DNA from 2 places in the Streptomyces sp. NPDC003042 genome. Region 1 is predicted to be linked to the other one. Evidence: riboswitches for the same ligand, from Rfam matches in the RefSeq annotation. Region 1 holds a riboswitch; the other holds the start of a gene.

Evidence for each region. A riboswitch is a leader RNA that binds a small molecule or an ion and turns the genes downstream of it on or off. The one in region 1 is predicted to bind cobalamin.
Region 2: linked by a shared signal. The riboswitch ahead of ACWDYJ_RS34815 (energy-coupling factor ABC transporter permease) and the one ahead of ACWDYJ_RS28785 (FecCD family ABC transporter permease) in region 1 are both predicted to bind cobalamin.

Annotation. Positions count from the first base shown of each region.
Region 1 is NZ_JBSFTP010000075.1:29,584-33,787, reverse strand. It holds gene ACWDYJ_RS28795 (DUF6326 family protein) at 1-264, shown strand, start outside; gene tnpC (IS66 family transposase) at 339-1,772, opposite strand; cobalamin riboswitch at 2,065-2,200, shown strand; gene ACWDYJ_RS28785 (FecCD family ABC transporter permease) at 2,384-3,412, shown strand; gene ACWDYJ_RS28780 (ABC transporter ATP-binding protein) at 3,412-4,197, shown strand.
Region 2 is NZ_JBSFTP010000132.1:2,647-6,850, reverse strand. It holds gene ACWDYJ_RS34835 (PadR family transcriptional regulator) at 1-61, opposite strand, end outside; gene ACWDYJ_RS34830 (energy-coupling factor ABC transporter ATP-binding protein) at 92-919, opposite strand; gene cbiQ (cobalt ECF transporter T component CbiQ) at 916-1,665, opposite strand; gene ACWDYJ_RS34820 (energy-coupling factor ABC transporter substrate-binding protein) at 1,669-2,019, opposite strand; gene ACWDYJ_RS34815 (energy-coupling factor ABC transporter permease) at 2,016-2,717, opposite strand; cobalamin riboswitch at 2,747-2,943, opposite strand; gene ACWDYJ_RS34810 (flavodoxin family protein) at 3,034-3,765, shown strand; gene ACWDYJ_RS34805 (hypothetical protein) at 4,137-4,204, shown strand, end outside.

The DNA of each region.
Region 1 (4,204 bases):
CTGCTCTCCGCGACACTGCCCGCCCGTGTCAACCGCACCATCAACCTCGTCGTAGCAACGCTCTACATCCCCGTCTCGATGTTCAACGCGGTAGGGGAGTCCTGGACCTACTTCTACTTCTACGGCCTCTCCATCGGACTCGAGGTGCTGCTCCTGGCCTTCATCCTGCGCTCCGCCTGGACCTGGCCACGCCGCACCGCATCACCGGCGACCCTGGCAGCCAGCCTCGACAGCGAGCCACTCCGCAGGCCGCAGCAGGCGTGACTGCCCGCCCCGCGCCCGACCATCCTTCGCTCGCGCCACCCGCGGGCACGGTCCATTCAGCGGTGACCTGATGGTCATGCCGGTGTGGCGATGCTCCAGGGATCGCCCAGAAAGGCGTTGCGTAGGGCTGTGAAGACCTCGACGCCGTGGGCTTTGGCCGTGGCGATGTAGGAACGGACGCGGCAGAACGCGGTGAGTCCTCGCATGCTGCGCCAGCTCCCGCTGATCTTGGCTTGGAGCTTGGCCATCCTGATCGCCTGCTCGGCTGGGTTGTCGGTCCACTCGACGTGGAAGTCCAGGGTGAAGTTGAGGACTTGATCGACTCGCTCACGCATCCGTTTCGCCAGCTTGTAGGCGTCGTGGCTGCGGCCGGCGGTCCCGGGGGTGTTCGCGTCGATGCCCTGCTGCGCGGTGTTGAGATACAGATCCCGCAGGCTCTGGCTCGTGGTCGTGGACAGGCCGGCCGCGCCCTGCGTGATCGCGGTGTCGACGGGGCGTCGTGCCTTCTCCAAGGTCTGGCGCATCTGCTCGGCCCACGCCTGATGTTCGGGGTCGGACTCCCACACGGCCTTGAGGTCGCGCAGCAGGTGAGCGCAGCACAGTTGCACCTGGGTGACCTTCCCGCCACGGGTGGTGTCGCTGTATTTGTGGTAGCCGTGCCAGTCATCGCGGATGAGCACTCCGGCGAAGCGCGGCAGGATGTCGAAGCCGTCCATGGCGGCGTGGCTGCGGGTCTGGTGCGCGCCGTACCAGATCAGATTGTCGGTGCGGGCGGTGTAGACGTAGCCGGTCGCGCCGTTGACCGGCACCGGGGTCTCGTCGTGGTGCAGCCGCGGCGCGGCGGCCAACGCGCGTTTCAGGTCGGTCTCGAAACCGACCAGCCGCGTCGACAGTCGCCGCAGGCAGGAGGCGACGAACCCGGTGGACACCGGGCAGCCGAACAGTTCCGCGAGCATCTCAGCGGTCCGCTCCATGCTGACATGCCCGCGATAAGCGATGTGCGCGGCGAACGCCCGCACGTTCGGGCCGTAACAGACCGGCCCGGACACCCCCGCCGGAGGCGGCGCCTGGGTGAGGTGCCCGGCCGAGCACCGCCGCCGCATCAGATCGAACTGGACCTTGCGCAGCGTCACCGGCGGGACGTCCCACTGCTGGACCGGGGTGAACCCCTCACCAGGGGCGTTCGAATCCAGACACTCGCCGCAGGTCGAGCACTCGGCGGGCTCGACTGGCACTGTGTCAGCCAACTCCGAGACCGGCGCGAACTCCAGGCCCGAGCCCGGGTGTCCCCGCTGCCCACCGGGCTTGCGGTCCTTGGACCGTTCTCGCCGCGAGTTCGCCTTATGCCGCTTGGCTGACGGTTCCCGACTGCCCGAACGCGCCGGTCGTGCAGGAGCGGATCGCCGCCGCGCTCGACGGCCGGGCGGCGGAGGTGGAGCTGGTCGAGGTGCGCGAGGAGGAAGAGGCCGCGCTGGGGCATGACCGGCTCGCCCACCGTGCTGATCAATGGCGCCGACCCGTTCGCGGTGGCGGGGGCCGCGCCGAGCGTCTCGTGCCGCCTGTACCGGGACGCGGACGCCCGCACCGACGGGGCGCCGAGTGTGGAGGCCCTGCGCGCCAGGCCCTCACGGGCGGGGGCAGCCGACCCATTGCAGCACCTGTTGTTGGCGTTCGTTTAGCTGTCGGGTCGCTGGCCGTGTTCTGCCGGTCCATCGTCTTCATCGGCCTGAGCACATTGGCTGCAGCACTCGGGCTCAGGGCCGTATCCGCTCGGCCCGCACGGCGCCGTGCCGGGAGCGCGCTAAGCTGCACACGCCCCGCGGGGGAAGTCCGGTGGAAGTCCGGCGCTGACCCGCAACGGTAGGCGGAGTGACGAACCTGTAGGCAGGTCCGTCCCCCGTGAGCCCGATTACCCGCGGCGGTGAAGGCTCCTGACAACTCGCCGTGGACTGCGAGAGGGTGCTGCGCCGGACGCACCACGTCGCGGTCTGCTCCCTTGGCGTGTGGCACGGCCCGAGGCGAAGGCGATCCGCCCGTGGCCATACCTGTCGAACACAGCAGCGCTGCCGCGCCGCCGCACGCTTCCCGAACGGGCACCGGGCCGGCGCCGCCAAGACGCGTGCCGCTGCCACCTCTTCTCGCCGCCCTGTGCGTCGCGCTGGTGCTCTCCGTCGTCTGCGGGGCGGGGATCGGGGCTTCCGGACTCTCCTGGGGCGAGGTGCTGCGCTATCTCTGGTCGGGGCTGGCAGGTGGAGCGATAGCCCCCGACGAGGTGCCGGCGTACACCATCGTCTGGGAACTGCGCTTCCCGCGAGCCCTGCTGGCCGCGGTCGTCGGCGCAGGGCTCGCGGCCATCGGCGTCGCCGTGCAGGCCATGGTCCGCAACGCGCTCGCCGACCCCTTCGTCCTCGGCATCTCCTCGGGCGCGGCAGTCGGCGCCAACGCCGTCATGCTCTTCGGTGCGCTCGGCGCGCTCGGTATCTGGGCGCTGTCCACCGCCGCGTTCTTCTCCGCGCTGCTCGCCATGATGCTGGTGTACGCGATCGCCCGCACCGCTCGTGGTCTGACCCCGATGCGGCTGGTCCTCACGGGCAGCGCGATGTACTACGGCTTCTCGGCCGTCACCACGTTCATGGTGTTCGCGGCCGAGCGCGGTGAGGCGGCCCGCTCCGCGATGATGTGGCTGCTCGGCAGCCTCGGCGGCGCCAACTGGGCCTCCCTGCCCGTTGCCGCGGGCGCCGTGCTCGCCGGCCTCGTTCATCTCACGCTGTCGGCGCGCCGACTGAACGCGCTCGCCATGGGCGATGAGACGGCGGCCGCGCTGGGCGTGGACGCGGGGCGGCTGCGCAAGGAGCTCTTCGTGGTCTGCGCGGCCGTCACCGGGGCCGTGGTCGCCGTCAGCGGTGCGATCGGCTTCGTCGGACTGATGGTTCCCCACGGCGTACGCATGCTGGTCGGCGCCGACCACCGCCGGGTGCTGGCCGTCGCACCGCTGGCGGGCGCGGTCCTGATGATCTGGGTGGACATCCTCTCCCGCGTCGTGATGGCACCGACCGAACTGCCGGTGGGCGTACTGACCGCAGTCATCGGCGTGCCGTGCTTCGTCCTGCTGATGAGCCGCCGCTCGTACACCTTCGGAGGCGCGTGATGCGGATCGACATCGATGACCTGACGGTCGAGACCGCGGGCGCGCGGCTGGTCGAGGACGTCACCCTGCGGGTGGGCGGCGGGCAGCTCGTCGGGCTGGTCGGACCCAACGGCAGCGGCAAGTCCAGCCTGCTGCGCTGCGTCTACCGGGCGCTGCGCCCCACGGCCGGTACGGTCCGGCTCGGCGGGGAGGACCTGCACGCGATGAGCGCGCGCGACGGCGCCCGCCGGCTGGCCGCGCTACCCCAGGAGTCGGTCGCCGAGTTCGACTTCACGGTCACCGAGGTCGTAGCGATGGGACGGCTGCCGCACCAGAGTGCCACGGCCCGCACCACCGCCGGGGACCGGCAGGCCTGCGAGGCCGCGCTGGCGCGGGTCGGCGCCGGACACCTGGCCGACCGCGGCTTCCTCACGCTCTCGGGCGGGGAGAAGCAGCGGGTCCTGATCGCCCGCGCGCTGGCCCAGCAGCCGCAGGTGCTCGTGCTCGACGAGCCCACCAACCACCTCGACGTCGCCCAGCAGTTGGAAGTGCTGTCGCTGGTGCGCGGCAGCGGGCTCACCGTGCTCACCGCACTCCACGACCTCAACCTCGCCGCCGTCCACTGCGACCTGCTCTACGTCATCGAGCACGGCCGGATCGTCGCCTCCGGCGCTCCGTACGACGTACTCACGACCGAACTGCTGACCGAGGTCTTCGGCGTACGGGCGCACCGCGTGCCGCACCCCGAGTCCGGGGCCCTGCACCTGCTCTTCGACCGACTCCCGCCCGCTCAGCCCGCCTCTTAAGGAGCCC
Region 2 (4,204 bases), on a different contig from region 1:
GCTCCAGCCCCGACGAGGGCTTCTCGAGCAGGGCGGTGAGGATGGCGTGCGGGAGCGACATGCCGACATCCTAAGTTTGCGCGGCGTGCGGTCAGCCGCGTACCGACTTCCACGCGGACAGCTCCTGCGGGGTACGGGGGCCGGGGGCGCCCGGGGCCAGCAGGCCGTGCGTGCGGAGCAGGGCCGTCACCGCCGGGGACCAGGCCTGGCGCAGGCCCGCCGACGTGAGGAGGGCCGGGTCCGACAAGAGGGTCGGCGCCGGGCCCACGCGGATGCCCGACGGGGTCAGGACCGCCGCGTCGTCGGCCCAGCGCACCGCGAGGTCCACGTCGTGCGTGGCCATCACCACCGTCGTGTCCGTGAGGCCGGCCAGGACGTCCAGCAGCCGCTCCTGGCCGTCCGGGTCCAGCCCGGCCGTCGGCTCGTCCAGGATCAGCACGCGCGGGGCCATCGCCACCGCGCCCGCGATCGCCGCCCGCTTGCGCTGCCCGTACGAGAGCAGGTGGGTCGGGCGGTCCCGCAGCGCCGTGATGTCCAGGGCCTTCAGTGCGGCGTCGACCCGCTGCCGGACCTCCGGCGCGGGCAGGCCCAGGTTCATCGGGCCGAAGGAGACGTCCTGTTCCACCGAGGCGGCGAAGAGCTGGTCGTCCGGGTCCTGGACCACCAGCTGCACCGCCGTCCGCAGCCGGGTCAGCCCGGACCGGTCGTACGTCACCGCCGTGCCGTCGAGCCGCAGCGTGCCCGAACCCGGCCGCAGGCCCCCGCTCAGCAGCCGCATCAGCGTGGTCTTGCCGCTGCCGTTGCGGCCCAGCAGGACCAGCGCCCGTCCCTCGGCGATGCCGAAGTCCACGCCGGACAGCACCGCGGGCCCGTCCTCGTACGCGTAGCCCGCGCCGACCAGTTCCACCAACGGACTCAACGGGAGAGCTCCTTCAGTACGAGGGTTGCGGCGACCAGCCCGGTCAGGAGGGCGGCGGACGCCGTCAGGAACCGCCAGGACAGCGCCGCCCGCGGTACGAGCACCCGCAGCGCGCCGTCGTACCCGCGCCCGGCCAGCCCCTCCTGGAGCCGCGCCGCGCGGTCGAAGGCCCGGACGAACGAGGTCGCGGCGAGCCCGGCGACCGAACGCCACGCCGCCGCCCGGCCGGTGTTCCCGAGGCGGGCCGCCTGCGCCCGCCGGACCTGGGCCAGGGAGTCCAGCAGCAGGAAGCCGATCCGGTACATGACCAGGGCCACGTCCACCACGGGGGCCGGCACCCCGGCCCGGACCAGCCGGGGAAGGACGTCCGAGACGGGGGTGGTGAAGGCGAAGAGCAGCACGCCGAGCGAGGCCGCCGACGTACGCAGCAGCAGTTCCCCGGCGTGCCGCAGGCCGTCAGGGGCCGGCGCGAGGAACCCGTCCGGCCCCCCGACGGAGACCAGCAGCGGCAGCGCCCCGGTGAAGCAGAAGCCCAGCGGGATCCGGAAGGCCCGCCACAGCTGCCGCCCGGCCACCCCGGCGGGCCCCAGCAATACGGCCAGGGTCGCCGCGGCGACCAGCGGCCCGCCGGGCCAGGGCGGCAGGCACACGGCGGTGACGGTCAGCCCGAACCCCAACAGGGCCTTCTCCAGCGGGTGGCGGCGCCGCCAGCGGCTGCTGTGCGCCGCCACGTCGATCGGCAGCACCGCCTACGGCTCCGGCGTGGCGGAGGGCGCCCCGGCCCCGGCCTCGGACCCCGCTGCGGCGGCGGCCTGGCGCCGGCCCGTACGGACGCCGAAGTAGTACGCGAGCACGCCCGCGCCGAGCGCCGCCTGGAGGGCGAACAGCGCCGACTCGATCTCCGCCGAGGGGGGTTCGTACAGGGGGGAGAACCACGGCTCGTAGTCCGGCTCGATCTCGGTGATGGCCGCCTCCGCCTGCGCGTCGGCGCCCGCGAACGGCTCCTCCTGGCCGTCGCCCAGCCCCAGCGCGAGCGGGAGCACGGCCAGCGCCGCCACCAGGAGCAGCAGCAGGGTGTTGATCTTCGCGTTCCTGGTCATCGGTTCGTCGCCTCCTGCCGCGCCTTGGTGCCACCGGTCAGCCGGGCGACGCCCAGGCGCACCAGGTCGGACTTGCTGGACTGCATCAGCAGCCGCACCACGAGCACGGTCAGCAGCCCTTCGCTGACCGCGAGCGGGATCTGGGTGAGCGCGAAGATGCCCGCGAACTTCTCCAGGGAGCCGACGAATCCGCTGCCCGGGTCCGGGAAGGCGAGCGCCAGCTGGACGGAGGTCACGCAGTAGGTGACCAGGTCGGCGAAGAAGGCACCGAAGAACACGGTCACCATCAGCGGTACGTCGAACTTCCGCAGCAGCCGGTAGACGGCGTAGCCCGCCCACGGCCCGGCGACCGCCATCGAGAAGACGTTGGCACCGAGGGTTGTGAGCCCGCCGTGCGCCAGCAGCAGGGCCTGGAACAGCAGGGTGATGGTGCCGAGCACCGCCATGATCGGCGGCCGGAAGAGGATGGCGCCGAGCCCGGTCCCGGTGGGGTGCGAGCAACTGCCCGTCACGGAGGGGATCTTCAGGGCGGACAGGACAAAAGTGAACGCTCCGGACGCCCCGAGCAGCAGCGTGCTCTCCGGGTTGGCCTTGACCTCACGGGTCAGGGCGCGGACACCGTGGACGACGAAGGGAGCGGATGCGGCGCCCCAGGCGACCGCGTGCAAAGGGGGCAGGAACCCCTCGGCTATATGCATGAGTAGAGAGACCTCTCCAGCACCTCGTGGATGGACGACGCGCCCCGGCCGGTCTCCTGGCTCACGGGTACTGATGCCCTGAACTCCGCCTTCCCGGGGCCGTACGGTCTCCCGCGCGGTCCCAGTGGCTTTCCCGCAGGAGTGGAGCCGGACTTCCCGATCACAGTGGCGAGGGCCGCACCGGTTTTCCACCGGTTTCCCGAACACCAAGGCCCGCTGACCCTAGTCGCCCGCGCCGACCGGTACCAACCCCAAGGCGGCCCGGACGGGCGCGGCGCGCTGGCGATCCCGGCCGGCGGTGGGCAGGGTGGGGGGCGTGCCCGACGATTCCGCCACCGCGAACCACCCCGACTACTCGGACCTTTCCGCCGTCTACGTGAACTGCACCCTCAAGCGCTCGCCCGAGACCAGCAACACCGAGGGCCTGATCTCCAGGAGCCGCGCCGTCATGGAGGCCGCCGGCGCCCGGACGTCCCTGATCCGGGCGGTCGACCACGACATCGCTACGGGTGTCTGGCCGGACATGACCGACCACGGCTGGGAGAGCGATCAGTGGCCGGTCCTCTACAGCCAGATCATGGACGCCGACATCCTGGTGCTCTGCGGCCCCATCTGGCTCGGGGACAACAGCTCCGTCATGAAGCAGGTCATCGAGCGGCTCTACGCCTGCTCCTCCCTGCTGAACGACCGGGGGCAGTACGCCTATTACGGCCGGGTGGGCGGGGCGCTCATCACCGGCAACGAGGACGGCGTCAAGCACTGCGCCATGAACATCCTGTACAGCCTCCAGCACCTGGGCTACGCCATCCCGCCGCAGGCCGACGCGGGCTGGATCGGCGAGGCCGGGCCCGGGCCCTCGTACCTCGACCCCGGTTCGGGCGGGCCGGAGAACGACTTCACCAACCGCAACACGACCTTCATGTCGTGGAACCTGATGCACCTCGCCGCGCTCCTCAAGCGCGCGGGCGGCATGCCGGCCCATGGCAACCAGCGGTCCGAGTGGGACGCGGGCTGCCGCTTCGACTTCCCCAATCCCGAGCACCGCTGACCCGGTGACGACCTGTCGTCGACCCGACGGGCAGCCCGCCGACGCACGTTTCGAGGGCGATGGCCGGGCAGGCGTAGGCAACCCCATGTGCGGTCGCGGAGTTGGCAGTTGACTGTGCTCACCGTGTTGACTGTGTTGATCGTGTTGACTTCGGCGGAGATCCACCAGGATCGCTGCCCAGCACACCCGTCCCGCATCTCAGGAAGGAAACCGGCGTGACTTTCGGGGGACCGAACCCGTACGGCCCGATATCGCGGCCGAACGGGGGTCAGCCACCGCCGCCGCCGGGCGTGCCGCCGCAGCCCGGTCCCAGCCAGTACCCGCACCCCGGGCCGCATCCCTTTCCGGGGCCGCCGCCCTACGCCCCGTACGTGCCGCCCCGTTCGCTGTGGCAGCAGTTCCGCGACGGTGACTGGCCTCCGCTGCTGGAACTGCTGCG